DNA from 2 places in the Allorhizobium sp. nf9_anc genome. Region 2 is predicted to be linked to the other one. Evidence: riboswitches for the same ligand, from Rfam matches in the RefSeq annotation. Region 2 holds a riboswitch; the other holds the start of a gene.
What was found. A riboswitch is a leader RNA that binds a small molecule or an ion and turns the genes downstream of it on or off. The one in region 2 is predicted to bind thiamine pyrophosphate.
Positions count from the first base shown of each region.

Region 1: linked by a shared signal. The riboswitch ahead of thiD (bifunctional hydroxymethylpyrimidine kinase/phosphomethylpyrimidine kinase) and the one ahead of thiB (thiamine ABC transporter substrate binding subunit) in region 2 are both predicted to bind thiamine pyrophosphate.

Region 1 is NZ_CM150481.1:3,469,474-3,485,237, forward strand. Features, by position in the region: gene rpsT (30S ribosomal protein S20) at 773-1,039, opposite strand; gene AC02Y0_RS16925 (enoyl-CoA hydratase) at 1,282-2,055, opposite strand; gene mutM (bifunctional DNA-formamidopyrimidine glycosylase/DNA-(apurinic or apyrimidinic site) lyase) at 2,086-2,976, opposite strand; gene ubiE (bifunctional demethylmenaquinone methyltransferase/2-methoxy-6-polyprenyl-1,4-benzoquinol methylase UbiE) at 3,114-3,890, shown strand; gene ubiB (2-polyprenylphenol 6-hydroxylase) at 3,896-5,470, shown strand; gene AC02Y0_RS16945 (sensor histidine kinase) at 5,582-7,069, shown strand; gene AC02Y0_RS16950 (response regulator) at 7,072-7,509, shown strand; gene AC02Y0_RS16955 (sensor histidine kinase) at 7,523-8,563, shown strand; gene coaBC (bifunctional phosphopantothenoylcysteine decarboxylase/phosphopantothenate--cysteine ligase CoaBC) at 8,651-9,865, shown strand; gene AC02Y0_RS16965 (MmcQ/YjbR family DNA-binding protein) at 9,862-10,215, shown strand; gene AC02Y0_RS16970 (class II glutamine amidotransferase) at 10,226-11,053, opposite strand; gene AC02Y0_RS16975 (pirin family protein) at 11,295-12,206, shown strand; gene thiD (bifunctional hydroxymethylpyrimidine kinase/phosphomethylpyrimidine kinase) at 12,286-13,113, opposite strand; TPP riboswitch at 13,165-13,261, opposite strand; gene AC02Y0_RS16985 (HAD-IA family hydrolase) at 13,446-14,063, shown strand; gene AC02Y0_RS16990 (autotransporter domain-containing protein) at 14,110-15,764, opposite strand, start outside.
Region 2 is NZ_CM150481.1:4,024,168-4,039,931, reverse strand. Features, by position in the region: gene AC02Y0_RS19695 (thiamine diphosphokinase) at 74-727, shown strand; gene AC02Y0_RS19690 (ABC-F family ATP-binding cassette domain-containing protein) at 732-2,561, shown strand; gene AC02Y0_RS19685 (ABC transporter ATP-binding protein/permease) at 2,581-4,359, opposite strand; TPP riboswitch at 4,485-4,601, shown strand; gene thiB (thiamine ABC transporter substrate binding subunit) at 4,647-5,672, shown strand; gene thiP (thiamine/thiamine pyrophosphate ABC transporter permease) at 5,679-7,337, shown strand; gene AC02Y0_RS19670 (thiamine ABC transporter ATP-binding protein) at 7,327-8,070, shown strand; gene AC02Y0_RS19665 (M48 family metalloprotease) at 8,320-9,819, shown strand; gene AC02Y0_RS19660 (RNA polymerase factor sigma-32) at 9,888-10,760, opposite strand; gene leuB (3-isopropylmalate dehydrogenase) at 11,077-12,189, opposite strand; gene AC02Y0_RS19650 (pyridoxal-phosphate dependent enzyme) at 12,366-13,298, shown strand; gene leuD (3-isopropylmalate dehydratase small subunit) at 13,357-13,962, opposite strand; gene AC02Y0_RS19640 (hypothetical protein) at 14,133-14,363, opposite strand; gene AC02Y0_RS19635 (HpcH/HpaI aldolase/citrate lyase family protein) at 14,474-15,394, shown strand; gene AC02Y0_RS19630 (DUF1737 domain-containing protein) at 15,391-15,597, shown strand.

The sequences.
Region 1 (15,764 bases), 550 kb from region 2:
GTCCGACAGCCGCTTCATCTCAAGTCGATCCGAACGGATCGACGGTCCCCGAACGCGTCACGTCAGCGCTTCAGCCAAAAGCGCCTGCATGACTTGCCCCTCGCCTCCCTCACGGCGCTGGTCGCTCCATATGCACAAACCACATCCTCGACATGCGGCTCGACATTTACCGGCCCGGTCTGCAACACTGCAGACAAGGCACAAATCGTCATCGCGCGGAAACGGCTACGTCTCCGATGCAACGCCGATTACTTTATGAGAAAACGGAATGGAAACACTCCGCTCCGGCAAAGGCGACTTGTCTTGTGGGCATTGCTGCCGTTCAGACCGTCGTTTCGGGCTAGTCCCTCGCCCTTTGCTGAGACACATTAAGGCAGGATCAAATGTGAAGATCAACACCGATTTTTAGGCTATCGGGCGCTTGGACCATTGACTCTTCGTACTTCATTTTTGCGTCACATTCGGCCGAAAAAGAATCGCTTTTGAATCAAGGAGATTCCCAAACGGGCACAAAATGGGCCTCTCGCAAAGCGAAAAAATAAAATTTCTCTTGACTCACGAGGGGGCCAACTTCCCCCAGGGTGAAGTGGCGATGGAACAAGGCACCTCCCTGAACCTATTGAATTATCAGGATTTTTTATGTCACCGGACTGACAAGATGCAGTGCAGCAGGAAGCCCTAAAACATCAATTTCCGGTAAGACGCAGCGGAAACGACAAAAAGCCCGGCGCAACGCCAGGCTCTTCAGATTTTGTCGAAAAGGTGTCTTAAATTAGACAGCCAGGGCCTTCACACGAGCGGCCAGACGCGAGATCTTGCGCGATGCCGTGTTGGCGTGAACCACGCCCTTGGTGGCGGCGCGCTGGATCTCCGGCTGAGCAGCCTGGAGGGCGTCCTTGGCAACCGCTGCGTCACCAGAAGCGATGGCTTCCTCGACCTTGCGGATGAAACCACGGACCCGCGAACGACGAGCCTTGTTGACTGCAGTACGGGCAGCGATCTTGCGGGTCGCCTTCTTCGCCGAAGCTGTATTGGCCATAGATGCCTCTCTCGAATTCAAACCAAAGCCCACCATCGCCGCGTCGGGTCGTTGCGACCTGCCATACCAGCACATGGGAAGCTGTTTCATGGGAAAAGCGCATCGGCTTTCCCAACCGTGGGCGGGCATATAGCGGGAAAGCGGGAATGCGTCAACGCGGATTCTGCAGATAACGCGCCGTCCCTGTACCAAAGTCACGGAATGGAAGCGATGCGACCAGATCCGTGACTTTGGTATCACGCCTACCTGTTCTTGAAGGCGGGCTTCCGCTTCTCGACGAAGGCCGCCATGCCTTCCTTCTGGTCTTCGGTGGCGAAGAGCGAATGGAAAAGCCGACGCTCGGAACGCAGCCCTTCGGCCAAGGTCTGCTCGAAGGCGCGGTTGACCGCCTCCTTGGCCATCATGACTGACGGCAGGGAGAAAGACGCGATCTTGGCGGCGGCTTCCATCGCCTCATCGAGAAGACGCTCGGGCTCGACAACGCGGGCGACGAGCCCCGCACTCTCGGCTTCTGCCGCATCCATCATGCGGCCGGTGAGGCAGAGATCCATGGCCTTGGCCTTGCCGACCGCATGCGTGAGCCGCTGCGAGCCACCCATGCCGGGGATGATGCCCAGCGTGATCTCGGGCTGGCCGAACTTCGCGGTCTTCGAGGCGATGATGAAATCGCACATCATGGCGAGCTCGCAGCCACCGCCCAGCGCAAAGCCAGAGACGGCCGCGATCAACGGCTTGCGGAAGCCGGCGATCTCGTCCCAGCCGCCGATGAAGCCGCCGGTATATGCATCGACGAATTCGAGCGACTGCATTTCCTTGATATCGGCGCCAGCGGCAAAGGCCTTCTCCGACCCGGTGATCACGACGGCACCCACGGTCGCATCAGCCTGCAGCTCGGCCAGAAGCTGGCGAAGCTCGCGCATCACGGTCGAGTTCAGGGCGTTCAGCGCCTGGGGCCGGTTGAGCGTGACAAGCGCCACGCGGTCACGGCGTTCCATCAGCAGGGTTTCAAATGACATGGCGTCCTCCCTTGTGCGGCCTTAGAGGCCTTATTTCTGGCAGCGGCTACAATAGAATGTCGAGCGGCCGGATTGAACTATCCTTTCGACGGTACCCCCACAACCATCGGTGAGACACGGCTCGCCCTCGCGGTCATAGGCGCGGAAGGAATGCTGGAAGTAACCGAGCGTGCCATCCGCCTGGATGTGGTCGCGCAGCGAAGAGCCGCCCGCCTGGATCGCATCGATGATGACGTCGCGGATAGACTGGGTCAGCAACGCAAGCTCCGCCTTGGGGTTGCCCTTTGCCGTCACCAAGGTCGCCACCTTGCGGGTGGGCGACAAATGCGAGCGCCAAAGCGCCTCGCAGACATAGATATTACCGAGACCGGCGATCACCTTCTGATCGAGCAGCGCGCCCTTCAGTGGCTGGCTGCGTCCGGCAAAGCGCGTGGCGAGATAATCGGCGGACAGCATATTACCGACAGGCTCGGGACCCAGATCGCGGAAGGCGGGATAGGTGTCGAGTTCTGATCGAGCCATTAGCTCCATGAAGCCGAAACGGCGCGGGTCATTATAGATGACACGGAGCGGGCCATCGGCCCCGTCCAGATGGAAGACGACGTGATCGTGCTTCTCGTCCTTGCTGCGCTCATGGTGGAAGACGCCAGGCGCCTCCACCGCAGCTCCTGCCTCGATGCGGAAGGAGCCGGACATGCCGAGATGGGCAATCACGGTCAGGTCATCCTCAAGGTCGATCAGCAGGTATTTTGCGCGCCGCGACAGGGCTTCGATCCGGCGCCCCTCGACCCTTGCGGCAAAATCGCGCGGCAGGGGGAAGCGCAGATCAGGGCGGCGCAACTCCAGGCGCCTGACCCGCGCGCCTTCCATTGTCGGCGCCAAGCCGCGACGTACCGTCTCTACCTCTGGCAATTCCGGCATTTCAGCCCATCTTTCTGTTTGAACCGCTTCTTTAAAGGTCTATAGACCAGCCAGCCTTCGGCTTCTTCAGCGCAGATAGCGCGTCGGAAGCCTTTTCGCTATGGTCTGCCGACCGTTCCGTTACGTGGAGTGAACCGATGACTGCAAGCCGCATTTCCGCCGAAGGCGGCATGGAAACCTCCTACGGGTTCCGCCAGGTCGACGAGCAGGAAAAGCAGGGCCTGGTCAATGATGTCTTCCACAAGGTGGCCAAGCGCTACGACATCATGAACGATGTGATGTCGGCCGGTCTGCACCGCGTCTGGAAGGATGCGCTGGTCGCCTCGCTCAATCCCCGCAAGGATGCCAACTATAAGGTGCTCGACGTAGCCGGCGGCACGGGTGACATCGCGTTCCGCATAGTGGAAGCCTCCAATCGGCTGGCCCATGCGACCGTACTCGACATCAACGGCTCGATGCTCGGGGTCGGTGCTGAACGCGCAGAGAAGAAGGGGCTCTCCCCCAATCTCACCTTCGTCGAGGCCAATGCCGAGAGCCTGCCCTTCGAGGACGCCACTTTCGACGCCTATACGATCGCGTTTGGCATTCGCAACGTGCCGCATATCGATGTGGCGCTGTCGGAAGCTTTCCGCGTGTTGAAACGGGGCGGACGGCTTCTGGTGCTGGAATTCTCGGAAGTCGAACTTCCGCTGCTCGACAAGGTTTATGATGCCTGGTCGTTCAACGCGATCCCGCGCTTCGGCAAGATGATTACCGGTGACGCCGAGCCCTACCAGTATCTGGTGGAATCGATCCGCAAATTCCCCAACCAGCCTGACTTTGCGCGGATGATCGAGCGCGCTGGCTTCTCCAATGTCCGCTTCACCAACTATACCGGCGGCATCGCGGCATTGCATTCCGGCTGGAAGATCTAAGCCGCATGAGCACGATCGGGGCATATTTCCGCCTGGCGCGGGTCGGCTGGGTGCTGGTGCGGGAAGGTGTTGTCGCGGCGCTGCCCTCCGAGGGTCTACCGCCGCTCGTCGGCATCGCCAAGGCCGCCGTCGCGCCGTTGGCGCGCAGCCGGGCGAAGTCCGTAGACCGTTCTGACAGGCTTGCGAGTGCGGTGGCACGGCTCGGTCCCTCCTATGTGAAGATCGGCCAGTTCCTCGCGACGCGCCCCGATGTCGTCGGTGCGGATTTTGCCGAAGATCTCGCAGGCCTTCAGGATCGGATGGCCTTTTTCCCCACCGAGGCGTCCAGGTCGACGATCCAGGAGTCACTCGGTCGTCCGGTCACCGAGCTCTATACGCATTTCGGCGAACCGATCGCTGCAGCCTCCATCGCGCAGGTGCATCCGGCCGAGGTCGCAACGCCCGATGGCCCCCGCAAGGTTGCGGTCAAAGTCATCCGCCCGGGCGTGCGCAAGCGTTTCGCCGCCGATCTTGAGGCCATGTATCTCGTCTCCCACCTGCAGGAGCGCTTCATTCCCAATTCGCGGCGCCTGCGCCCCGTCGAGGTGACGAAGACGCTTGAGCAGACCACCAAGGTCGAGATGGATCTTCGGCTCGAGGCAGCAGCGCTGTCCGAAATTGCCGAAAACACCAAGGCCGATCCGGGCTTCCGCGTGCCAGAAGTCGACTGGGAGCGCACCGGCCGCGACGTCGTCACCATGGAATGGATCGACGGCGTCAAGATGTCCGACGTCGAGGGCCTGAGGGCCGCCGGCCACGATCTCAATGCGCTCGCCGACACGCTGATCCAGTCCTTCCTGCGCCATACGCTGCGGGATGGCTTCTTCCATGCCGACATGCATCCCGGCAATCTGTTCGTCGATCCCACAGGCATGATCGTTGCGGTCGACATGGGCATCGCCGGCCGGCTTGGAAAGAAGGAACGGCGCTTCCTCGCCGAGATCCTCTACGGCTTCATCACGCGCGACTACATGCGCGTGGCTGAGGTGCATTTCGAGGCGGGCTATGTGCCGTCGCACCATAATGTCGCGAGCTTCGCCCAGGCGATCCGGGCAATTGGCGAGCCTATCCATGGGCAGCCGGCCGAGACCATCTCGATGGGCAAGCTGCTGACGCTCCTGTTCGAGGTCACCGAAATCTTCGACATGGAAACGCGTCCCGAACTGGTGATGCTGCAGAAGACGATGGTGGTCGTCGAAGGTGTTTCCCGCATACTCAATCCCCGCTTCAATATGTGGAAGGCCGCCGAGCCGGTCGTTTCTCACTGGATCCGCGACAATCTCGGGCCGAAGCGCATCGCCACCGACCTCAAGGACGGCGCCAAGGCAGCGCTCAGACTTGCTGAAGCGTTGCCGGAGATCGCCGCCAAGACCGAGAAGCTGCATGGCGAGATCGTGCGGATGAGCGAGGAAGGCCTTCGTTTCGATGCCGATACTGCGGAGCGGATCGGGCGGGCCGAGGCGCGGCATACCAGGCTCGGGCGTGTGGCGCTCTGGGTCATCGCCGTGGCTGCCGTCGTCATTGCGGCGCAGTTGTCCTGAGCCGCCTCATCGGCAGCAGGTAAACCAAATTTTCTTGATCTTTCGATGGAACAAAGTCGTGAATGCCGCGTTGGAACGGCGTTACGCTTTTCTTGTTCCTTCAGGAGTTCCATGTCCGCCACCCAAACCGGCTTCGTCCGGTCCACGCTGCTCTTCCTCCTGATCGGCACCGGAATTCTCATCGGGATCATCGTCGCGACCTTCGGTCTCGTCGAGCGCACGCGCTCGACCTTCGACTACATCCTGCAGGAACGTAACATCCGCCGCATGGCGGCCAATCTGATGCAGAAGCTGACCGATGCCGAGACGGGGCAGCGCGGCTTTGTCATCACCCGCGACGAATTGTTCCTGCAACCCTATGAAGGCGCCGCAAGCGAAATTCGTGACGACGTGGAAGCCCTGGCACTCGCTGTGAAAGATCGCCCGATCAAAGCGCAGCAGATGGATGCCCTGCGCGACAAGGTGCGGGGCAAGCTCGCGGAGATGGGGCAGGCAATCAACCTCGTGCGCAGCGGCGAGCAGGACCAGGCAATCGAACTGGTTCAGAGCGATGTCGGCCGCGAATTGATGAACGACATCCGCCAGATGCTGGATGAGTTCAAGGAACTGTCCGACGCCAATGTCGACAGCGGGACGAAAGACCAGCTCTCGGCCACGCAGCAATTGCAGTGGATCACGATCGGCGGGGGTATCGCGATCATCGCCGTGATGGGCGGAGCAATTCTCGTGGTTGCCCAGCATGTGCGTGCATTGGCGTCTTCGAGACGCGAAGTCGAAGTGCTCAACCAGGGCCTGGAAGCACGCGTCGCCGAGCGTACTGAAGATCTCATGCAGGCGAACCAGGAAATCCAGCGTTTTGCCTATATCGTCACGCATGACCTGCGGGCGCCGCTCGTCAACATCATGGGCTTCACCGCCGAACTGGACGCTTCGCTGAAGGCCCTGCAGGCCTATGTGCTGAACGACGGCAAGCCGGTGTCGGAAGACCAGATCCGGGAGGCGCGACTGGCGGCTTCCGAGGATCTGCCGGAGGCCATCGGCTTCATTCGTTCGTCGACCAAGAAGATGGACGGCTTGATCAATGCCATTCTGAAGATTTCCCGCGACGGACGGCGTCAGCTGAAGCCCGAAATCGTTGAGCTGCAGCCATTGCTGGAAACGATCACCAACAGCGTGTATCACCAGATCAGCGAGAGCGACGGCAAGATCGATCTCGACATCCAGGCCCCTCGTCTCAATACCGACCGGCTCTCGGTCGAACAGATTCTCGGTAACCTTTTCGATAATGCTATCAAATACAAGCATCCGGATCGGCCCTTGACCCTCGCCGTCCGAACCACGCCCGAAGGGCGACACATGGTTCGGATCGAAGTGGAGGACAACGGCCGTGGCATTGCAGAACAGGACCACGAACGCATCTTCGAACTCTTCCGCCGTTCCGGTCAGCAGGACCAGTCCGGCGAAGGCATCGGCCTTGCTCATGTCCGCTCGCTCGCGCGGAATCTCGGGGGAGAAATCACCGTTCGCTCCCAATTCGGAGAGGGATCGACGTTCGTCCTGCGACTGCCATCTGACCTGTCACGCTTGGTACGGAGTTGAATATGAAAGCCGTGGGTAAAGAAGTCACCATCATCATGGTCGAGGACGACGAGGGTCATGCCCGTCTGATCGAAAAGAACGTACGTCGCGCCGGCGTGCACAACGACATCATCCCGTTCACCAATGGGACCGAGGCGCTCGACTATGTTCTCGGCAAAGATCGCAGCGGCAAGGTTTCAGAAGATCGCTATTTGCTGATCCTGCTCGATCTCAATCTCCCCGACATGTCGGGCACCGATATTCTCGAAAAAATCAAATCAAATCCGCATACGCGACGGCTCCCGGTCGTCATCCTCACGACGACGGATGACGAGCGCGAAATACAGCGGTGCTACGATCTTGGGGCCAATGTCTATATCACCAAGCCTGTCGATTACGACAATTTCGCCAATGCCATTCGCCAGCTCGGATTGTTCTTCTCCGTCATGCAAATTCCCTGACGGCGGCCCGGCGATGCGCTTCAGCGTCCTATACATTGACGACGATGCAGCCATCGCCCGGCTGGTGCAGAAGCATATGGGCCGCCTCGGACACGAGGTGGCACATGCAGAGAATCCAGACGAGGCGCTCCACCTCCTGCAGACTGAAACCTTCGATGTCGTCGTGCTTGACCACTATCTGCGCCAAACGACCGGCCATGATGTGCTCGCCCGCATGCGGGAGGCCGAGATCGATGTGCCCGTGGTCTATGTCACCGGGTCCAACGAGGCGCAGGTTGCGATCGAAGCGATCAAGGCGGGTGCTGCCGACTATGTGATCAAGACCGTCAGCGACGACTTTCTCTCGCTGCTGTCGAGCGCCATCGAGCAGACGGTGGCAAACGCACAGCTGCGGGCGGCAAAGGTCCGGGCCGACGAAGAGATCCGTCTGGGCAAGGAGCGGGCAGAAGCCCTTCTCGCCGAGGTGAACCACCGTGTCGCCAATTCGCTGGCGCTGGTCGCAAGCCTTCTCAGGCTGCAGATCTCCAGCGCCAGGAGCGAAGAGGTGAAGGCGGAGCTTGCAGAGACCCAGGCGCGCATTACCGCCATCGCCGGCATGCATCGCAGCCTCTACACCTCGGACGATGTCAGCCGGGTCGAACTCGACCGGTATCTCAGCCGCCTCACCGCAGAACTCTACAGCTCGCTGCACAGCGCGGAAAAGCCGATCCGCCTGCTGCTCGATGCCGATCAGATTTCGATGAGCGCGGACAAGGCGGTTTCGGTCGGCATGATCGTGACCGAACTCGTCACCAATGCCTTCAAATATGCCTATGCCCCCGGGCAGCCCGGCGATATCCGCGTGCACCTGAAGATGCTCCCCGACGGTGCAGCGATGCTGCGCGTCGAAGACGACGGCATCGGCATCGATCCTGAGAGTGCGCCCAAGGGTACCGGCCTTGGCAGCCGTATCGTCAAATCCATGGCGGCGACGCTGGGGGACGGGCTGCATTATCTTGAAGGCACGAATGGCACCGTGGCCGAGGTTCCCCTGAAGCTCGACGGCACGGGCTGAGGCACGTTTACCACTCTGGCGTCCGGTGATTTGCCAGCGACCCGATTTGCGTTAGGGTCGCGCCGCAGACATTAAGGGTTGTTCTTCATGAGCTTGGCCGGAAAGCGCATATTGCTAATCATCGCAGGCGGCATCGCCGCCTATAAGAGCCTGGACCTCATCCGGAGGCTTCGGGAGCGCGGTGCAAGCGTGCGCCCAATCATGACCCGTGGCGCCCAGGAATTCGTCACGCCGCTTGCCGTCGGCGCTCTCTCGGCCTCGCATGTCTATACCGAGCTGTTCTCCCGCGAGGATGAGCAGGATGTCGGCCATATCCGGCTGGCGCGCGAATGCGACCTCGTGCTCGTCGCACCCGCCACCGCCGACCTGATGGCGAAGATGGCAAACGGGCTGGCCGATGACCTTGCCTCGACCGTGCTGCTTGCCACCGACCGTCCCGTGCTGATTGCACCAGCGATGAACCCGAAGATGTGGGCACATCCGGCCACGCAGAGAAACTTTGCGGTGCTCCAGCGCGATGGCATCCAGGCGATCGGACCGATGGAAGGCGAGATGGCCGAAAGCGGCGAGCGCGGGCGCGGCCGAATGGCCGAGCCACTCGACATCGTTGTCCGGGTCGAAGATCTGCTCTCAGGTCCGAAGCCACTGAGCGGCATGAAAGCTATCGTCACCTCAGGGCCGACCCATGAGCCGATCGATCCGGTGCGCTATATTGCCAATCGCTCCTCGGGCAAGCAGGGGCATGCGATCGCGGCAGCCCTGGCACGTCTCGGCGCGGATGTGACGCTGGTTTCAGGGCCGGTCACGATCGCGGATCCCGTGGGCGTAAAGACCCTTCATGTCGAGCGCGCCGACGAGATGCGCGACGCCGTCCTATCCGCCCTTCCCGCCGATATTGCCGTGATGGTCGCCGCCGTCGCCGACTGGCGGGTGGCGACGTCTGCGGAACAGAAAATCAAGAAGCAGCCGGGCGAGGCGCCGCCGCCGCTCGAGCTCACGGAAAACCCAGATATACTCAAGACTGTCGGCCATCATGCCCAGCGTCCTCGTCTCGTCGTCGGCTTTGCCGCGGAGACCGAGAATGTCGAAGAAAACGGTAAGGGCAAGCTCGAGCGCAAGGGCGCCGACCTGATCGTCGCCAACGACGTGTCCCCGGAAACCGGGATCATGGGCGGCGACCGCAACCGGGTGAAGCTCATCAGCCGGGACGGCGTGGAAGGCTGGCCGGATCTTTCCAAGGACGAGGTCGCCGAACGGCTGGCGCTCTGGATCGCAACCCAGATCGGGGGGACCGGCGCATGAGCCTGTTTACCCGCCCTGATTTCGATGCCTTTACCGAAGGCTTCGCCGGAACCACACTCATCGACCAGTGGGACAGCCGTATCGCCAAGGTCGGCGACAAGGTCTTTGCACTGCTGACAGACGCCGAACGGCGGATCTGCTTCAAGGTCAGCGAGGAAAGCTTCGAGATCCTCACATCACTTCAGGGCGTGTCGCAGGCCCCCTATTTCGCCAAGCGCAAATGGGTGACGGTGAACCCGGATACGGAACTCAGCGAAGCGGATGTGCGGGAATATCTCACGCGCTCCTATCGCACGGTCAGCGCCTCGCTGACACGCAAGCTGCGCGCGGAACTCGGCATCGTCGAGTAAAGCCCAGGTCTCAGCCTGCCGCCATGGCCGGCTGACGGATCTGGTCCACGCGGGTGCGCGCGACCTCCGGCTTGAACTCGGCGGCATCCAGTCCGTTTTCGCTGAGGATCACGGCACTGCCGGCGGGAATTTCCACCCAGGTATCGGTCTCGTCGTTCAGAGGCTCCGACACGAGACAGAAGCTGCCCTTCGGCCCCATGGGTGCTGCAAACAGCGTCGGCGCATATTCGTCCGTCGAATAGCGTACGGCATAGAGCGTCTTGCCATCGGAGAAGGCCGCTGTCAGGCGGATGCGGGCCGTGCCCGTCAGATGCAGGCTGATCTGCTCGACGAAGCCCACGGCCTCGCTCATGGCGGCGATCGGGCGTTCCCGCAGCCCGAACTGGAGGGCGAGCAGGAAAAGCAGCTCGCTGTCGGTCGTGCCGACGCGTGCGTGGAAATGCTCGTCATCCAGCATGCCTTCCATCGGCCGACGGATGCGATCGAAATTGTCGATCTGGCCGTTGTGCATAAATGACCAGTTTCCCTGCACGAAGGGATGGCAGTTGTCGCGGCGGGTGGCGCCATGGGTCGCGGCGCGCACATGGGCGAGGAAGAGCGGGGAGCGGATCTGGCTTGCGAGGCTCTTCAGATTGCAGTCAGACCAGGCCGGCAGCACATCCCGGAAGCGGCCGGGCTCAGGGCGGTCACCATACCAGGCAAGGCCAAAGCCATCGCCATTGGTCGCCGTCTTGGCGCGGGTCGCACAATGGGATTGCTCGATCAGGGAATGCGCAGGCGAGGTGACAAGCTCCTCGAGGAAGATCGGAACGCCACGGTAAGCTGCCCAACGACACATATGCTTTTTGCCCCAGTTCCATCGAACCGACTGCTCGTTTTCAACAGTCTTGGCCCGATAGACTAATGATTTGCAAACATGGCATCCTTCATGACAAAATTTTGTCGGGCAGTGCAACATTCTTCCTGACGTTGACTGGCACAAAAGTGAACACTGCGTTCTGTTCAGCGGGCCTGCGTGCACCGGCCCCCTCGCCTATATTGCCACCTGAGCAAAGAGCCGTTTCCCGAGGAGGCCCCGAATGTCCATCCGCCCCGTCAAGCATGAGAGCCGTGCCACGCCGACCATGGAGGGTGCGGGCGTGAAGCTGCACCGCGTCTTCGGCTTCGGCGATCCCTCGATGACCGACCCCTTCCTGATGATGGACGATTTCCGCAACGACGAGCCGATGGATTACGTTCGCGGCTTTCCCTGGCATCCGCATCGCGGCATCGAGACGATCACCTATGTGCTGGCCGGCACCGTCGAGCATGGCGACAGCCTGGGCAACCAGGGCATGCTGGGCGCGGGTGATCTGCAATGGATGACCGCCGGCAGCGGCATCCTGCATCAGGAAATGCCGAAGGGCGACTTCGCCGGCCGCATGCATGGCTTCCAGCTCTGGGCCAACCTGCCGTCTTCGCTGAAGATGACGAAGCCGCGCTATCAGGACATCAAGTCGCCCGAGATCCCCGTTGTCATCGATGATGACGGCACGTCTGTGCGGGTTATCTGTGGCGACTTCTGGGGCAAGAGCGGCCCTGTCGACGGCATCGCTGCCGAGCCAGTCTATCTCGACATCTCGGTGCCGCCCGGCAAGCGCAAGACATTCCCGGTCGATACCTATCGCTCGGCCTTCGCCTATATCTTCGCCGGCTCCGGCTCGTTCCGCGACGCATCCAAGCCCTTCGGCGTCAAGGTCGAGAAGGAATACATGGGCGAGGAGCTGAATATCCGCGACCTCTCCGGCAACCGGACTCTAGTCGTTTTCGACACCGGCGACGAGATTACCGTGCAGGCCGGCGAACAGGGCATCCGCTTCCTGCTGGTGACCGGCAAGCCGATCAAGGAGCCAGTCGCCTGGCACGGTCCGATCGTGATGAACACCCGCGAGGAACTGATGCAGGCGATGAAAGAGTTGCAGAACGGAACCTTTATCAAGGCCGATCATTAACCCCACGCAGTCAAGTTCACTTCAACCCGGCGTCTCCAGCGCCGGGTTTTCTTTTTGCCTGAATTCACCGTCTCTGAGTTCAAGCCGGCGTCGAGGCCTGCCAAAGCGCATGGAAATGGTGGACCGGTCCGTGCCCGGAGCCAACCGACAGAGTGCCCGATGTCCGAACGGCCTCCTTAAGCCAGGTCTTGGCGGTGCGTACGGCCTCCTCGACATTTCTCCCCTTCGCCAGTTCAGCCGCCAGCGCACTCGACAGAGAGCAGCCGGTGCCATGGGTATTGCGGGTCTCGATACGGTCGGCCTCGAACCAGGTCACCTGTCCGTCCGCCACCAGCACATCAGGGCTTTCGCCACCGGCAAGATGGCCACCCTTGATCAAGACGCCGCGGGGGCCGAGCGTCGTCAGCCTGATCGCCTGGGATTCCATGATGCGCCGGTCGCAGGCTTCGGGATCGCCGAGCAGGGCTGCAGCCTCAGGCAGATTCGGCGTGAGCAAGGTTGCAAGCGGCAGGAGTTCAGTCTTCAGCGCCTCGACGGCATCCGGATCGAGCAGGCTTGCCCCACCCTTGGCGATCATCACGGGGTCGAGCACGATGGGAATGCCGCGATGGGGCTTCAGCGCCTCGGCGACGGCCCTTGCGATCCCGGCATTGGCGATCATCCCGATCTTCACGGCATCGACCCTGATATCGGTAAAGACCATGCGGATCTGCTCGGAAACGAATTCGGGATCGAGCGGCACAACGGCAGAGACGCCTTGCGTGTTTTGCGCCGTGAGCGCGGTGATGGCCGCCATGCCATAGCAGCCACGGGCGGAGAAGGCCTTGAGATCGGCCTGAATGCCGGCACCACCGGAGGGATCGGAGCCGGCGATGGAAAGGACATTGCGGATTGGGTAGGCTGTCATGTCTGCTTCTCCTCAGACGGCGAAGAAGCGACGGGCAGGACGCGGAGAGCCCGCGGCACCCGAGCGACTCCCTCCGCCAGCATGATCTGGTTCAGGTTCAAAGGGTGCTTCTCAGCCCGGCTTGCGCCAGACGCCCCTGTCTCTCGTGTCAAAGACTAGGGCAGAGAGAAGGCCCTGTCACCTGTCATCCCGGCCTATCCCGATTAAGTGTTTGCAGGCCGGGTTCAGAGCCGGTACGGGAGCCTCAACGTGCGTTCGACCAAAGGATCCAGGCCTTGCATCATTCCCCCGACCGGCTTTTCGACCGCTTCTATGACGCCTTCCTCTTCGATATGGACGGCACGCTGCTCAACTCCATCGCCGCGGCCGAGCGCGTCTGGAGCCGCTGGGCGCTCAAGCATGGGCTTGATCTCCAAACCTTCCTGCCGAGCATGCATGGCAAGCGCGGGGTCGACACGATCAGCGCGCTGAACCTGCCCGGCATCGATGTGGTGCAGGAGGCCCTTGAAGTGGAGCGCGGCGAGATCGAGGATCTCGAGGGCATCGTTCCAATCCCGGGCGCCATCGCCTTCCTTCAGAGCCTGCCGGCCGAGCGCTGGGCGATCGTGACCTCGGCACCATCTGCCCTCGCCCGCGCGCGCATTGGCGCTGCCGGCCTGCCGCAGCCACTCCAGATCGTTACAGCGGAAGACGTGAAGATCGGTAAGCCCGATCCCGCCGGCTATCGCCTTGGGGCCGAGCGGCTGGGTTTCGATCCTTCCCGCTGCCTGGTGTTCGAGGATGTGCTGGCCGGCGTCAGGGCTGGAGAGGCTGCGGGGGCCGATGTCGCCGTCATCACGGCCACCCATGCCCATCCGCTCGAAACCTCTCATCCGACCATCGCCAGCTATGAGCATCTGCGCGTCGATTTCCACGCTTCGCAGGGGCTGCGGATCGGGCCTGCGCGCTGAGGGGAAACGCGGGGCGCTCAGCCGCCCCGCACTGGTCGCACTCTCATCAGAACTGCTTCTGAAAATTCAGTTTGACGGATTGCGCATTGCCACGGTTGCTGTAGCTGCCGTCGAAATCCAGGCCGATCGTCGTCATCGGGGCGATGGGCATGTCGATGCCGGCCTGCAGGACGAGGCTGTTTTCCGCGACCGTCTTGCTGGAGGTGACGAAATCGCTGCCACCGGAAAAGGACAGGGTCGAGGCCGTTTCCGTATCGCCAAAAGCATGCTGCCATCCGGCAGCCCCCCGGACTGTTGCATTCACGCCGGCCAGCGCCACCTCGGTCCCGGCCCGGAGACCGATATTGGTGAAGGTGAGGTTCATGTCGCTCGCCGCGCGCGACAGGGAGGCGGCACCACCTTCTTCGGTGAAAGCGGGCGTGTGCATGTGGACCTGGGCGAGGTTTGCGAAGGGCTCCAGGCGCACGTCCTGGACCTTGATCTCATAGCCCAGCTCCGCAAAGGCCTGTGCGGTGTTCGTCCCGTAGTCCGCCGAGAGCTGGTCGGTGAAGCCGCCAAAATCGACCGTGCGTTCGGTCGAGACCTGCTGGTGCTTGTAAAGCGCACCGAAGCGAAATGCGAGCGCACCCCACTGGTTGCCGCCATAGATCCCGATATCGAAATCATCGCTGTCGCCGCTCGACAGACCGTCGCTCAGCTCGAAGGATGCCGCGCCGTAACCGCCGAGAATGCCGAGGCGCCAAGTGGTGTCGGCCAGCACTGTGTCGATGCCGAAGGCTATGCCGCCGATCGAGTTTGAGAGATCGGCATCGCCGTTCTCGCCGAAGCTCTTGCCCCAGCCGCCATAGGCTTCGGCCCAGGCAACGGGGCCGGCCTTTTCCGGCGTCACCAGGATCGACTCTGCCGCCAGTTCTGCCGGGGTCTTCGCCTTTTCTTCGCCATAGGCCAGCGCAGCGGTATTGCCACCCGTGGTGCTGCCGAGGGAGACGACATTGGTTTGGCCGGCGCCAACGGAACCGAAGGCGGAGCGCATGCGATTGCCGCCCAAACTGCGGATCAGGCCGCTATTATCCAAGCTCGCACTGACGCTCTGGCCATGGACTTCGCCGGAAAGCTGCTGGAAGGCCGTCGAGGCCGCGTCATCGTCCAGGACGACAACCGCGTCGTAGACCGCATTGCCCGAGCCCAGGCTCTCGATTGCGCCTGCCGTCGCAGACTGGTTCGTCGATTGCGCGATATCGGCGAAGTCGGTCGCATTGCGGGTCAGTGTCATCGTCACATCATTCGCATCGTAGCCGAGCGCGGCATCAAGGAAGCTGTAATCCGTATCGACCGTGTCGAAGGTTCCGGTCAGGCCGCCATCGGCTGAGAGAATGACATAGGACTGGTTGGCCGCATAACCGCTGGAGGGCCCTACATGCAGAACGGAGCCTCCGGTGAGGGTTGCCGTGCCCGTGGCATGCAAGAGGTCGCTGGCGCCGGTCGAGGTGTTGACGTCGACCTCATAGCTCGCGCCCGCGTCGAAGACCAGATTGCCGTCGACCGTCAGGGTTCCGACGCCGGAGCCCCCGGGGGTGACCGTGGCACCACTGGAGACCGTGGTCTCCCCCACCGTGCCCGTCCCGCTCAGCGTTCCCCAGCCGGAGACGGAGAGTGTGCCGCCAAGCGTGGCGTTGACGAGGTTTAGCGTGCCGCCGCTGA
Region 2 (15,764 bases):
TTGCCGGCACCCAAGCTCTCCCCTGCCGCATTGACCTTTCCCTTTTCCGTGAAGATGCGCTAAGGGCTGGCGCATGACTTCGACCTCGTTCACCCTCCTGCTCGGCGGCAGCCTGACCGTCACCGATCGCCTGCGGGCACTGACGCATGGCAGCCGCGTCATTGCGGCCGACAGCGGCATGCGCCATGCGGCAAACCTGGGTGTGACACCGGAGCTTTGGGTCGGTGATTTCGACAGCAGCGACGCTGACCTGATTGCGCGGTTTCCGACCGTCGAACGACGCACCTATCCAGCCGCCAAGGCCGTGACCGACGGAGAAATCGCGGTGGCCGAGGCAATCGCCCGCGGCGCCACCCGCCTGATTTTCGCAGGCGCCCTGGGTGGCGAACGTTCCGACCATGCGCTGCAGCACTATCTGAACGCCCTCGGCCTCGTCGAAGACGGCTACGAAGTGGTGCTGACCTCCGGCGAGGAAGAGGCCTATCCCTTTGTCGAGCAGAGCGAGCTTGCGCTCGAACTGCCCAAGGGCGCGCTTTTCTCCGTGCTGGGCTTTACCACGCTTGAAGGCCTGACGATCCGCAATGCCCGCTATCCCCTTCAGGATTTCCGGTTGCCCTTCGGCTCGTCGCGCACGATATCCAACCTCGCAGAGGGGCCGATCTCGGTCTCGCTTTCCCGTGGCCGGGCCATGTTGCTCGCCCGTCCCAATGATTTTTCCGGAGCCTGAAGCCTTGGCGCCTCCCATTCTGAAACTCGATGACATCCAGCTTTCCTTCGGCGGAACGCCCTTGCTCGCAGGCGCCGGCCTGCAGGTTGAGCCCGGAGACCGGATCTGCCTCGTCGGCCGCAACGGCTCGGGCAAATCGACCCTGATGAAGATTGCCGCCGGGATTGTCGAAGCACAGTCCGGCGAGGTGTTCCGCCATCCGTCCTCGACGATCCGCTATCTGGAGCAGGCACCGGATTTCGATGGCTATTCCACCGTTCAGGCCTATGCCGAGGCCGGCCTCGGACCTGGCGACGATCCTTACCGGGTTACCTATCTGCTGGAGCATCTCGGCCTGACGGGCCAGGAAGATCCGACCCGGCTCTCCGGTGGTGAAGCCCGTCGCGCAGCGCTCGCCCGCGTACTGGCGCCCGAGCCCGACATTCTGATGCTGGACGAGCCGACCAACCATCTTGATCTGCCGACGATCGAATGGCTCGAAGGCGAGCTGTCGAAGAGCCGCAGCGCGCTCGTTCTCATCTCCCACGACCGTCGCTTCCTGGAGAAGATCTCCACGGCCACCGTCTGGCTCGATCGCGGCCAGTCGCGCCGGCTGAACCGGGGCTTTGCCCATTTCGAGGAATGGCGTGACCAGGTGCTCGAAGAAGAGGAGATCGAGCAGCACAAGCTCGGCCGCCAGATCGAGCGCGAGGAACACTGGCTGCGTTATGGTGTGACCGCCCGCCGCAAGCGCAACATGCGCCGCCTCGGCAATCTCCAGGCCCTGCGCGCCAATTACCGCGGCCACAAGGGCCCGCAGGGCACCATCCAGGCATCGGCCACAGAAGGCAAGGAAAGCGGCAAGCTCGTCATCGAGGCCGACAAGATCATCAAGACCTACGGCGATCGCTCGATCGTCGCCCCCTTCTCGATCCGTGTCCATCGCGGCGACTGCATCGGTCTGATCGGCCCGAACGGTGCCGGCAAGACGACGCTTCTGAAGATGCTGACGGGCCAGCTCGCACCGGACGAGGGTGTCGTGAAGCTCGGCACCAATCTGGAGATTGCTGTGCTGGACCAGAAGCGCGAGGATCTGAACCCGGAAGATACGCTTGCCCATTACCTGACCGATGGACGCGGCGAGAACCTGCTGGTCAACGGCGAGCAGAAGCATGTGACCGGCTACATGAAGGACTTCCTCTTCCAGCCGGAACAGGCCCGCACGCCGATCCGCAACCTCTCGGGCGGCGAACGCGCGCGCCTGATGCTGGCGCGGATCATGGCCAAGCCCTCGAACCTCCTGATCCTCGACGAACCGACCAACGATCTCGACATCGAGACGCTCGACCTGCTGCAGGAAATCGTCGCCGGCTATACCGGGACCGTCATCCTCGTCAGCCACGACCGTGACTTCCTCGACCGCACCGTCACCTCGACGATCGCCCCTGCCAATCCCGACGCACCGGATGGTCGCTGGATCGAATATGCCGGTGGCTATTCGGACATGCTCGCCCAGCGCAAGGGTGTCGAAGACGAGCGCAAGCGGGTTGAAAAGGCCGAGAAGGCCAAGGCGCAGGAAGCGTCGGGCGGCAAGCCGGCCGGCAGCGCAAACAGCAAGGGCAAGCTCTCCTTCAAGCAGAAATTCGCGCTCGAAAACCTGCCGAAGGAAATGGAAAAGGCCGAGAAGGAAATCGCTGCGCGCGAAGCCAAAATGGCCGATCCCAAACTCTTCACCAAGGATCCCGCAACCTTCAACAAGCTCGCTGCCGAGATGGAGAAGCTGCGCGCCGATGTCACACGCATGGAAGAGGAATGGCTGGAGCTTGAAATGCTGCGCGAGGAGCTGGAGGGCTGAGGTCACCCGATCTTCGGCACTAAGCGGAAGTCACTCCCGTCTTCTCGAGGTGCACAGCCCTCGCGCCGGTCGCATCGGCAAAGGCCGTCGAGCGACCGAGATAGACCAGCGTCGTCTCGCTCATCCCGGCCAGCAGAGGCATCAGCCGGCCCACGGTCTCCGGCTCCAGCCCTTCCAGCACATCCTGCAAGATCAGGCAGCGCGGCTTACGCACGAGAATGTTGGCGAATGCCAGGGACATCTGCTGGTCCTTGTCGAGCACCCGCTCCCAACGCGCCCGCTCATCGAGACGACCCGCAAACTCGGCGAGCCCGACAGCACTCAGCGCCGCGGTCATCTCGGCGTCGGTAAACTGCGCCGAGGCTAGGGGGTAGGCGAGCAGGCTGCGCAAGCGGCCCTCGGGCAGGTAGCCCGATTGCGGAACGAAGACGATATCCGTCTCCCCCGGCAAGACAATCCGGCCTTCACCATATGGCCAGAGGCCGGCCATGGCGTGGAACAACAGCTTGCGGCTGACACCCTGATCGCCATTGATCATCACGCGGTCACCGGGCGCGATGACCACATTGCGCTCCTGAAACCGGAGGGCACTCTCGCAGGTGTCGCCATGGACACGGACGCAGATTTCCAGGTTCTCCAGCCGGAGCATGCCATCCTCGCTGCGCGCCAGCTCCAACCGGCCAGGCCCAGGCGTTATCGCACTCATGCTGGTGAGAGCCGCCCGAAAGACGGTGACGCGCATCAGTGCTGCACGCCAGTCGGCAATGGCGCCGAAATTGTCGACATACCAACGCAGAGCAGAATAGACCTGGGTGAAGGCGGCAGCGGCCATCATCAGGCCACCGAAGGAGATGGTCCCGGCGAAATAAGCGGGTGAGGCAATCAGGATCGGCACGATGATCGCAAGCCAGCCGAAACCGGCGGTCACCCAGGTCAGATTGGTCAGCGCCAGGGCCAGATGCCGGATCGAAGACAGCACACCATCCAGCGACTGGTGGATATGGCGCCGCTCGGTCTCCTCGCCATGCGTGAGCGCGATGGCTTCCAGATTTTCATTGGCGCGCATCAGGGAGAAGCGCAGATCCGCCTCTCGGGCATAGCGCTCCGCATTGAGCTTCGACAGGCTGCGCCCAACCAGTTGACTGAGCAGCGAGGCGACAAGCGCATAAACTAGGGCACCCCAGACCATGTAGCCCGGGATCTGGAAGCTGGTGTCCCCGCTGCGAAACGTGAAGTCACTCGACAGGCTCCAGAGAACGCCGATGAAGCTCACCAGGAGGATCGTGGCGTTGAACAGGCCAATCGAGAGCGACGTGGTCATCTCCGCAAGCTTGCGGGCATCCTCATGCAGGCGCTGATCGGGATTGATGCCGAGCGGGCTTGAGATCGACAGCCGGTAAGCTCGCGCCCCGTTCAGCCACTGATCCACAACGTCGCGTGACAGGCCTTCACGCATGTAGAGCGCCGTCATTTGGTTGAGCCAGGCCTGGATGACGTTGAGCACGAGAAGAACGCCCGCGATCATCGCGAAATTGCGCAGTTCAAGCAGGAAGGCGGTGAGGTCTCGCCTCTCCAGCGCATTGTAGAACGGAGCATTCCACTGGTTCAGCGCCACCGTTCCATAGGCGGTCGCGAGGATGACCACGACAAGAGCGGACGTGAAGGCGAGGATCCGGTTGCGGACTGAAGACTTCCAGAAACTGTCAGAAGCCATCCTGAGCTGGCGCCACAGACTGCCTTCGACATCGGCAACAAAACTCTCCAACGCCATTCCACCGCTCGATTTCGAATTCGCCATCAGCACCTGGCCATTTGACTGTGTCAGCCCTCCTACCATGGCGCACTTGACGATTTCCTGACAGCAACCGCGCCGCGGCCGATTGTCCGCACCTTGCGCAAGAGCAGCCGGCGCGCTATCTCAACCGTGCTCTAACGGGGTGCCTTCCGATCCTCCGGGACCGGAATGCTGAGAGGCAGTGATGCCAACCCGCGGAACCTGATCCGGTTAAGACCGGCGGAGGGATTAGACGCGTCGTTCGCAAAGCGCCCTATCCCGACATCAATTGTTTTTTGGAGGAGGGCGTCATGCCGTCAAATCTACCCGTATTCCTGCGCTCCGGCCTTGCCGCAGCCATCCTGTCCACCGGGCTTGCCCTGCCGGCAGCCGCTGCCGACAAGACACTCACCGTCTACACCTATGAGAGCTTTGTTTCCGAATGGGGCCCAGGCCCCAAGGTGAAGGAAGCCTTCGAGAAGACCTGCGCCTGCACGGTCGAATTCGTCGGTGTCGCCGATGGCGTTGCACTCCTCACCCGCCTCAAGCTCGAAGGCGAAACCTCGAAGGCCGATGTCGTGCTCGGCCTCGACACCAATCTCGTCGAGGAAGCCAAGCAGACCGGCCTGTTCGAAGCAAACGGCGTCGATGCGTCCGCCGTGAAAGTACCCGGCGGCTTCAGCGACGACGTCTTCCTGCCCTATGACTACGGCCATTTCGCCGTGATCTACGACACCGAAACGATCAAGACACCGCCGACGAGCCTGAAAGAACTGGTCGAAGGCGACCCGTCCCAGAAGATCGTCATCCAGGATCCGCGCACCTCGACTCCGGGCCTTGGCCTCCTGCTCTGGGTGAAGTCGGTCTATGGCGACAAGGCGCCGGAAGCCTGGGCCAAGCTCAAGGACCGCGTCCTGACCGTCACGCCGGGCTGGTCGGAAGCCTATGGCCTGTTCACCAAGGGTGAGGCGCCGATGGTGCTCTCCTACACCACCTCGCCGGCCTATCACATGGTCGCCGAAGAGACCGACCGCTACCAGGCGGCGGAATTCTCCGAAGGCCATTACATCCAGATCGAAGTGGCCGGTCTTCTCAAGAACGCGCCGGAAAAGGAGCTCGCCCGCCAGTTCCTCGCCTTTATGCTCCAGCCCGGCTTCCAGGACACGATCCCCACCAACAACTGGATGATGCCGGTCGCCGCGACCACCGAGCCCCTGCCGGAGGCTTTCGGCAAGCTCGTTGAACCCAAGACCACCTTCCTGATGAGCCCGGCTGAAGTCGCCACCAACCGTCAGGCGTGGATCGACGAGTGGCTCAAGGCCATGACGCTGAAGTAGCACCGGATGTTACGCCCGCTTCACCAGTCGAAACGACGGAGGCTGCCCGCGCTCGCGGGCGGCCTTTTCGTTCTTGTGGTCGTCCTGGGCTTCATCGGTATCGCACTCGCAGCCCTGCTCGCAGGGCGACTGTCCGGCGGCCTTCTCCAGGCCTTCGCCGACCCCGTCGTCCGCTCGGTGCTGTCTTTCACGCTATGGCAGGCTTTCCTGTCGACGCTTCTCTCGGTCGGCATTGCCCTGCCCGTCGCCAGCGCCCTCGCCCGGCAGCCCGATTTTCCGGGTCGTATCTGGCTGATTCGCCTGATGGCAGTCCCGATGGGCCTCCCCGTTCTCATCGGCGCGCTGGGGTTGATCGGCATCTTTGGCCGGAGCGGCATCATCAACGATGTCCTGACCGGCCTCGGGCTCTCCCAGCCGATCTCCATCTACGGGCTGACCGGCATCCTCATTGCCCATGTCTTCTTCAACCTGCCGCTTGCCACGCGCCTGATGCTGTCGGCTCTCGAGCGCGTGCCGGCGGAATACTGGCGCATGTCGGCGAGCCTCGGCTTCTCGCCGCTGTCCACCTTCCGCTTCATCGAATGGCCCGTGCTGGCGCGGGTCATCCCCGGCGCGGCAGGCCTGATCTTCATGCTCTGCGTCACGAGTTTCACCCTCGTCCTGATTTTCGGCGGCGGCCCGGCTGCGACCACGATCGAGGTCGCCATCTACCAGGCGCTGCGTTTCGACTTCGATCCGGAGCGCGCCGTGTCTCTGGCACTGCTTCAGATCACGGTTACGGGTGCAATCCTCCTCGGACTGAGCCTTCTGCCCGCGGCCTCCGACACGGGCGTCACGACCGGCCGCGCGTTTACGCGCTTCGACGGGCGACGTCCGTTGATCCGGGCAGCCGATGGCATCCTGCTCCTGCTGGTCACCATGTTTCTGATCCTGCCGCTCGGCCAGGTGATCGTCTCAGGCCTCCAGGCCGATCTCCTTCGGCTTCTCTCCCAGGACGCCTTCCAGCAAGCAGCACGCACCAGCCTCTGCGTGGCTCTGGCGGCCGGGTTGATCGCCACCCTGCTTGCCTATGGCACAGTCGCCGCGCGTGCCGAGATCACGGCTGCGCGGATTGCTCATCCCGGCAACCGGCTTTTGTCCATAACCCTCGCATCGGTCTCCTCACTGGTACTGCTCGTTCCGACCAGCGTGCTGGCCACCGGATGGTTCCTGGCCTTGAGGCCAAGAGGCGAGATAGCGAGCTTCGCACCCTTCGTCGTGACCGGGATCAATGCGCTGATGGCGCTTCCGTTTGCGGTGCGGGTGCTGGAACCCGCCTACAGGGAACACAGGGCCTGCACGGGACGACTAGCCGAAAGCCTCGGGCTCTCCGTTGCACAACGGCTGCGCCGCGTCGATTGGCCGGTGCTGAAGCGCCCGCTTATGACCGCGCTCGCCTTCGCCATGGCCCTGTCCCTCGGTGACCTGGGTGCGGTGGCACTCTTCGGTTCGGAAAACATCACCACGCTGCCCGCCCTCATCTATTCCAGGATGGGCAGCTATCGCAGCACCGATGCCGATGGGCTGGCCCTTCTGCTCGGCGCCATTTGCCTGGTACTGGCCATGATCGGGGCGCCCGGCAGAGGAAAACATGCAAATGAGCGGGAGACACCCGATGCGCGATGACCCCTCGACCAACATCCGTCTCGCCGATGTCCATCTCACGCTCGGCAGCCGGAAGTTCCATTTCGACTGCGGTATCAACGAAGGGCAGGTGACGGCGGTCGTTGGCCCGTCCGGATCGGGGAAGTCGACCTTGCTCAATCTGATCTCGGGTTTCGAGAGACCGGACAGCGGACGAATTCTGATCGACGGGCGAGACGTCACCGAACTCGCCCCTGCAGAGCGCCCCATCTCGCTGGTCTTCCAGGACAACAATCTGTTCTCCCATCTGGACCTGTTCACCAATATCGGACTTGGGATCCATCCGGCGATGCGGCTCACGCCAGCTGACCGCAACGCAATTTCTGACGCCCTCGTGCGGGTCGGGCTCGATGGGTACGAAAGCCGGCTGCCAGGCTCCCTCTCCGGCGGCGAACGACAAAGGGCAGCCTTTGCCCGGGCACTGGTGCGGCATCGGCCCGTACTTTTGCTCGACGAACCGTTTGCGGCCCTTGACCCCGGCCTGCGCGCGGCTATGGTCGAACTGCTCGTTGACCTCCACGCTGAAACACGAGCCACCATTCTTCTCGTCACCCATTATCCGCGCGATGTCGATCGCCTGGCCGATCATGTGCTTTTCATCGAGGATGGCCATGTCCTCATCGACGCTCAGAAGGACGTTTTCCTGACTCGGGGGGACCTGCCAGCGGTCGGGAACTTCCTCGGCACACCACCGTTTGCACCTCAATCGCCTTAATTTGGTCGCCCAGGCCTGCCATGCGCGTGGGGAATGGTAGTTCCTACGGTCAGACCATTGGTCATTTCAAATGGCGCGACTATCTTCTGGAGCATGCGGCGTTTTCGCATTATGTGAAGGACTGCCGGATCGGCGCTAAGCGATGCCGGCAGAAGGCAATTGGATGCTGCACCCGGCGGTCTGCCTATCGGCGATCGTTTGGGCACAGGGTGAAGGGGCAGGATGCAGTTTTTGAGCCGGAACAGCGCGATGGCTGCCGAAACGTATCGGCGGCGCCGGCCCTTCAGGCTCGCGTCGAGCGTTGCGGTGCTTGTCTCAGCGGGCTTGGTGCTCTCCTCCTGCCAGTCGCTCTTCGAACAGGCCTATGAGCCGTCCGTCGCGCCATCACGCAATCCGCAAATCGTCGACGAAGTCCAGAAGGGCGATCCGCGCGCTCAGATGGGCGCCCGCGAGCATCCGCGCATCGTCGCCTCCTATGGCGGGGAATATTCCGACGCCAAGACCGAGCGCCTCGTCGCCCGCATTGCCGGCGCTCTGACGGCGGTCTCGGAAAACCCGAACCAGTCCTATCGCATCACCATCTTGAATTCGCCGGCAATCAACGCCTTCGCCTTGCCCGGCGGCTATCTCTATGTGACGCGCGGCCTCCTGGCTCTGGCGAATGACGCCTCGGAAGTGGCTGCCGTTCTCAGCCACGAAATGGCCCACGTCACGGCAAACCACGGCATTGAGCGTCAGCGCCGCGAAGAAGCCGAAGTGATTGCCAGCCGCGTGGTGGCCGAAGTGCTGTCCAGCGATCTCGCCGGCAAGCAGGCACTCGCCCGTGGCAAGCTGCGCCTCGCCGCATTCTCGCGCCAGCAGGAACTGCAGGCCGACGTTATCGGGGTGCGCACGCTCGGCGAAGCCGGCTATGATCCCTATGCCGCGGCCCGTTTCCTCGATTCCATGGCGCGCTACAGCCAGTTCACCTCCGTCGACCCCGATGCCGACCAGAGCCTTGACTTCCTGTCGAGCCACCCCAACGCTCCCCAGCGCGTCGAGCTGGCCAAGCGCCACGCCCGCGCCTTCGGTCCGGAAGGCACCCATGGCGAAACCGGGCGCGACTATTACCTGAACGGCATCGACGGCCTGCTCTACGGCGACAGCCCTCAGGAAGGTTTCGTGCGAGGCCAGACCTTCCTACACGGGCAGCTCGGTATCCGTTTCGATGTGCCGGTCGGGTTCCAGATCGACAACAAGGTCGAAGCGGTCCTGGCCACCGGCCCGGGTGATGTTGCGATCCGGTTTGACGGCGTGGCGGACAGCCAGAAGATCAGCCTGCCAAATTACATTTCGAGCGGATGGGTAACCGGCCTGCTGCCCGACACGATCCGTACGATCACCGTTAACGGTCTCGAAGCCGCAACAGCCCGGGCCTCTGCCGACCGCTGGGACTTCGACATCACGGTTATTCGGATCGGCCCACAGATCTTCCGCTTCCTGACCGCCGTGCCGAAAGGCAGCCCGGCTCTGGAGACGACCGCTGCCCAGCTGCGTGCATCCTTCCGTCGCATCACCTCGCAGGAAGCGGCATCTCTGAAGCCACTGCGCGTTCGCGTCGTAACTGTCGCGGCGAATGACAGCATCGGCACCTTGTCCGCGCGGATGATGGGCACTGACCGGAAGCTGGAACTCTTCCGCCTGATCAATGCGCTCGGGCCGACCTCAACGGTCAGCCAGGGCATGCGGGTGAAGATCATCTCCGAGTGATTGGCTTAGCGCCGCCCAACAAAAAAAGCCGGCACGAAGGCCGGCTTTTTTGTTTGCTCATTTGGATATCAATAAGCCATTTCCAGCCGTGCTGAAGTCGGCGCCTTGTCAGTGAGGGCGACCTTCAGCTTTTCCAGGGCCCGCGTCTCGATCTGGCGAACTCGTTCCTTGGAAATGCCGAGTTCGGCACCGAGTTCTTCCAGCGTAGCACCGTCTTCGGTCAGGCGCCTCGCCTTGATGATCCGGCTTTCGCGCTCGTTGAGGCGGTTCATGGCATCCCTCAACCATCCGTTCCAGCGTTCGCCGTCGATGATCGATGTGACCTGCTCATCGGGGAGAGCTTCCTTGCTTTCCAGCATTTCCAGCTGCTCCGTGCCTTCCCCATTGCGGCCGGCGACAGGCGTCTGCAGAGACGCGTCATTGCCGGAAAGGCGTGCGTCCATCGACTGCACGTCCGAGAGGCTCACACCGAGGGCCGTGGCGATTTCCTGATGGATCGCCTGATCTGAGAGACGGTTGTCACCCTGGGCGAGCTTCGCGCGCAGGCGGCGCAGGTTGAAGAACAGTGCCTTCTGGCTGGAGCTCGTACCGCCGCGGACGATCGACCAGTTGCGCAGGATGTAATCCTGCATGGAAGCGCGGATCCACCAGCCGGCATAGGTCGAGAAGCGGACTTCCCGGCCGGGGTCGAAACGAGCGGCCGCTTCAAGAAGGCCGATATAGCCTTCCTGGATCAGATCGTTGAGCGGCAGACCGAAGCCGCGGAACTTCGAGGCCATAGCGATGACCAGACGCATATGGGCCTGGGCAATGCGATTGCGGGCGCCCTGGTCGTCATGCTCCTTCCAGCGGATCGCGAGATCGAGTTCTTCCTCACGCTCCAGATAGGGCTGCGACATGGCATACTTGATGATGTGTCTGTCAGCGGATGTGGCTTTCATCGGACATCTCCATGGTCTCTTGGACCGCAGGCCTCTTGCAGGCCCTCTTGCCGGCATTGTCTCCTGAACGAGTGAACGTCGGTCAGGTTCCAACGAATGCCGGGCGCGGTGGTGGTTGCGTCGCTCTCATCTGCTTGTCTGACCAGTATTACGCGCCCCATGCGACATCGGATTGCCGGTCGGGGTGCGACCTTCTGTCGAGGAGGGGTGATCACGCGGAAGTGAGAATCGGAGCCGATTGAGCGCTGCAAAGACCTGGAAACGCAAAACGGCGCGGGTTGCCCCGCGCCGTCAAATTGAAGCTGAAAGACCTGGCTTAGGCGGAAAGCGCCTTGAACTCCGCAAGGATGGCATCACCCATCTCGACGGTGCCGACCTGGCGGCAACCGTCAGCCATGATGTCGCCGGTGCGAACGCCCTGATCGAGCACGTTGGCGATCGCCTTCTCCAGACGGTCGGCTTCCGCCACCATGTTGAAGGAGTAGCGCAGGCACATGGCGAAGGAGGCAATCATGGCGATCGGGTTGGCGATGCCCTGGCCCGCGATGTCAGGCGCCGAACCGTGGACAGGCTCGTAAAGTGCCTTGCGCTTGCCCGTCTTGCCGTCGGGCGCACCGAGCGAGGCGGAGGGCAGCATGCCGAGCGAACCGGTCAGCATGGCGGCAACGTCGGAGAGCATGTCGCCGAACAGGTTGTCGGTCACGATGACGTCGAACTGCTTGGGCGCGCGGACGAGCTGCATGCCACCGGCATCGGCCAGCATGTGGTCGAGCTTGACGTCGGAGAACTTCTCCTTGTGCGTTGCCGTCACGACCTGGTTCCACAACACGCCTGACTTCATTACGTTGCGCTTTTCCATCGAGCAGACGCGGTTGTTGCGGGTGCGGGCCAGTTCGAAAGCGACGGCGGAGATGCGCTCGATTTCGTAGGTATCGTAAACCTGCGTATCGACAGCGCGCTTCTGGCCATTGCCGAGATCGGTGATCGTCTTCGGCTCGCCGAAATAGACGCCGCCGGTCAGTTCGCGAACGATGAGGATGTCGAGACCTTCGACCAGCTCAGGCTTCAGCGACGACGCATTGGCGAGCGCCGGGTAGCAGATCGCCGGACGCAGGTTGGCGAACAGTTCGAGATCCTTGCGCAGGCGCAGAAGGCCAGCTTCCGGGCGCACGTCATAAGGTACGTCGTCCCACTTGGGGCCACCGACGGCACCGAAGAGTACGGCGTCCGCAGCCAGCGCCTTCGCCATGTCTTCTTCCGAAATCGCCGCGCCATGCGCGTCATAGGCGGAACCACCGACAAGACCTTCATCGGTCACGAAGCCGGCGCCCTGCGCCTCGTTCATGTAGGCGATGATCTTGCGGACCTCAGCCATGGCCTCGGGGCCGATGCCGTCACCGGGCAGCAGGAGAAGATTGCGAGCCGTCATGGAAACCCTCCACTCGAAAAAGAAGTCGCGGTTTCTTACGCGCGGGGCTGGGCCTTTTCAAGCGAGATAGGCCGGAAACGGTACGGTTCGGGGAACTGCAGAAGAGGCTTTGTAGGTTGACCCGTCGGATGGCGAGGTCCAAAAGACAGCATCCCTCCAGCATGTTCGAGTTCACCATGCCTCTCTCCCCCCTGCATATTGAAACCCCGCTTCTGCGCACCGCAGCCGACTATAGCGAGAGCGGCCTACCGCTCTGGCTGAAGCTCGATGCCTTGCAGCCCTCCGGCAGCTTCAAGCTGCGCGGCGTGGGCCTGCTCTGCCAGCATGAAGTCGCCAAGGGCGCGAAGGAAATCTTCTGCGCGTCCGGCGGCAACGCAGGCATCGCGGCAGCGGTCGCCGGCAAAGCCCTGGGAGTACCGGTGACCATCGTCGTGCCGGAAACGACGTCGCCCGAGGTTCGCACCCGGATCGCCGCAACCGGCGCCAAGGTTCTGGTGCATGGTTCGGTCTTCGATGAAGCGAACGCTCATGCCGTAGCTCTCGCGACAGAACGCAAGGCGGCCTATGTGCACCCCTATGACCACCCCCTCCTCTGGGAAGGTCACGCCACTCTGATCGATGAAGTGGTGAAGGCTGGGGCCGAATTCGACTGCGTGGTCACCAGTGTCGGCGGCGGCGGACTGCTCGCTGGCATCGTCGAAGGCCTGAAGCGCAATGGCCTGGGCGACGTGCCCGTGATTGCAGTCGAGACGGAAGGGGCTGCCTCGCTGAACGCCGCCGTGGCCGCCAAGGCGCGTGTGACGCTTCCGGCGATCACCTCGATCGCCAATTCGCTGGGTGCGCGCCAGATCGCGCAACACGTATTCGACCTTCTTGACACGCATCCAATCGAAAGCGTGACAGTGACCGATGCGCAGGCCGTTGCCGCCTGCCTCAAGTTTGCCGATGCGCAGCGGATCCTGGTCGAACCAGCCTGCGGTGCAGCCCTGGCCGTGGCGGACGTGCATTCGGATAGGCTGTCGCGCTTCAAGGCACCGCTGATCGAGGTCTGTGGCGGGATCGGCGTGTCACTTGCCGCCCTTGAGACTTGGCGCACGCGCTTCCTTTGAAGCCAAAGAAAAAGCCGGGCGTGAGCCCGGCCTCATCATTTCATCTTGTTAGATGGTCTCAGGCCCAGGGGCGCTGGGCTGCATTGGACTGCTCGAAGGTCGCGATGTTCGAAGCCTTTTCGAGCGTCAGGCCGATATCGTCGAGACCGTTCAGCAGGCAGTGGCGCTTGAAGGCATCGATCTCGAAGGAGATCTTGCCGCCGTCGGGGCCGGTGATTTCCAGAGATTCCAGGTCAACCGTCAGCACGGCATTCGAACCGCGGCTGGCATCGTCCATCAGCTTGTCCAGGTTCTCCTGGCTGACGACGATCGGCAGGATGCCGTTCTTGAAACAGTTGTTGTAGAAGATGTCGGCGAACGACGTCGAGATCACGCAGCGGATGCCGAAGTCGAGAAGCGCCCAAGGAGCATGCTCGCGCGAAGAGCCGCAACCAAAGTTATCGCCGGCAACGAGGATCTGCGCGTTGCGATAGGCCGGCTTGTTGAGGACGAAATCCGGATTTTCCGAGCCGTCTTCCTTGAAGCGTGCCTCAGCGAAGAGGCCAGCACCGAGACCGGTGCGCTTGATGGTCTTCAGGTAATCCTTCGGAATGATCATGTCCGTGTCGACATTGACGACCGGAAGCGGTGCCGCAACACCGGTAAGCTTTACGAACTTGTCCATCAGTCTGCCTTCGATCTGGCTAATGCGCGTGTAATGCCCCGCCCATAGAGCAAAACTGGACAAAATTGAAGGAGAATCTTGAAGCGGCGGCGAGTTGCGTCGGTGCGCGACCACGCTGGCCGACGCTCACCCGAGATAAGGGTGAGCGGACCGATCAAGCTAAAGCCCGGTCAAAGGTCGATGATCGTGCCCTTGCCATCGTTCCAGACGCGCACGTCGTCGCGACGCTTCGCCTTGACGTAAACAGGTGCGCGCTTCGTCTTGCTCATCAGCATACGGGCGCCGAGCGTCACGGTCAGCAGTGCGCCAATCAGGAGCGTCAGCGAAACCGCGAAAGCGGCTGCGAGGCCGACAAAGGCGAGGCCAGCAATGGCATAGGCGGCGGTGCGGAAATTCTGCATGATCGTGTCCTTTCTCGACAGCCAAGGTGGTCCTTATTCTCCCGCATTGCAAGGGCCTTTCACCCAATTGTCATCTTGCATGGCCGGCCAAAGCTTGCCAGAACTCGGCCATGACATCTGAAGTCTCCTCCTTCCGCTTTCACCATCCGTCCCGGCTCCGCCGTTCCGTGTTGACTGTGCCCGCAATCAACGACCGGGCCATGGAGAAGGTGGCAAGCCTCGATTGCGATGCCGTCATCTTCGATCTGGAAGACTCCGTGGCTGAAGATCGCAAGGCAGATGCGCGCAGCAAGCTTCTGAATTTTCTGCAGAAAAATGACCTTGGTCATCGCGAGTGCATCATTCGCATCAACGCAGCCGGCACGCAGCATTTTCGCGAGGACATGGCGCTCGTTGTGGAAGCGCTGCCCAACGCAGTCCTTCTTCCCAAGGTCGAAGAGCCGGTCACGATCCAGGACGTCGCGGACATGCTGGGCGAGCACGATGCGGCGGAAGGTCTCAGGATCTGGGCCATGATTGAAACGCCGCGCGGCGTCTTGAACGCGGCCGCCATCGCTTCCTCGGGCCGGACAAGCGACAGTCGCCTCGATGCCTTCGTTGTCGGGTTGAACGACCTGCGCAAGGCCACCGGCATCCCGGCCGAACCCGGCCGTACCTATCTCGTATCCTATCTGATGCAGATCGTGTTGGCCGCCCGGGCCTATGGCCTCGATGCCATCGACAGCGTGTCGAACGATTTTCGCGACATGGAAGCCCTTGCGGCCGAATGCGCTCAAGGTCGTGCCATGGGCTTTGATGGAAAGATGCTGATCCATCCCGCCCAGATCGAACCGTCAAACCACCATTTCGGCCCCTCGACGGCAGCCATCGCGGAGGCCCGCCTGGTGGCCGACGCCTTTGCCGACCCGGCCCATGCGGGCCTCAACGTCATCAACATCGATGGGCGCATGATCGAGCGACTGCATGCCGAGGAGGCAACACGTCTTCTCGCCAAGGTCGCGCTGATTACCGCCAGAAAGGACAAGCCATGAAAGTCTATCGTTTTCTCACCGGACCGGATGATTCCAGCTTCTGCCACCGCGTCACCGACGCGCTGAACAAGGGCTGGGAGCTGCACGGATCGCCGAGCCACACATTCAATGCAGCAGAGAACAGACTGTATTGCGGCCAGGCCGTCGTGAAGACGGTGCATGGCAAGGATTACGATCCGTCGATGAAGCTCGGCGAGCAGTGATTTGCTCGTGAGGTCCATCTCCCCCTTGGTGGGGGAGAAAGCGATTTCGATGAATTAGGCGAGCGTAAGCCGCCTAAACATCAGAAATCGCAAGTGAGGGGGTCCGTTATCCTATGCCACCATCACCGATCCCCTCACCAACAAAATCTGAGGTTTAGCCCTGATCG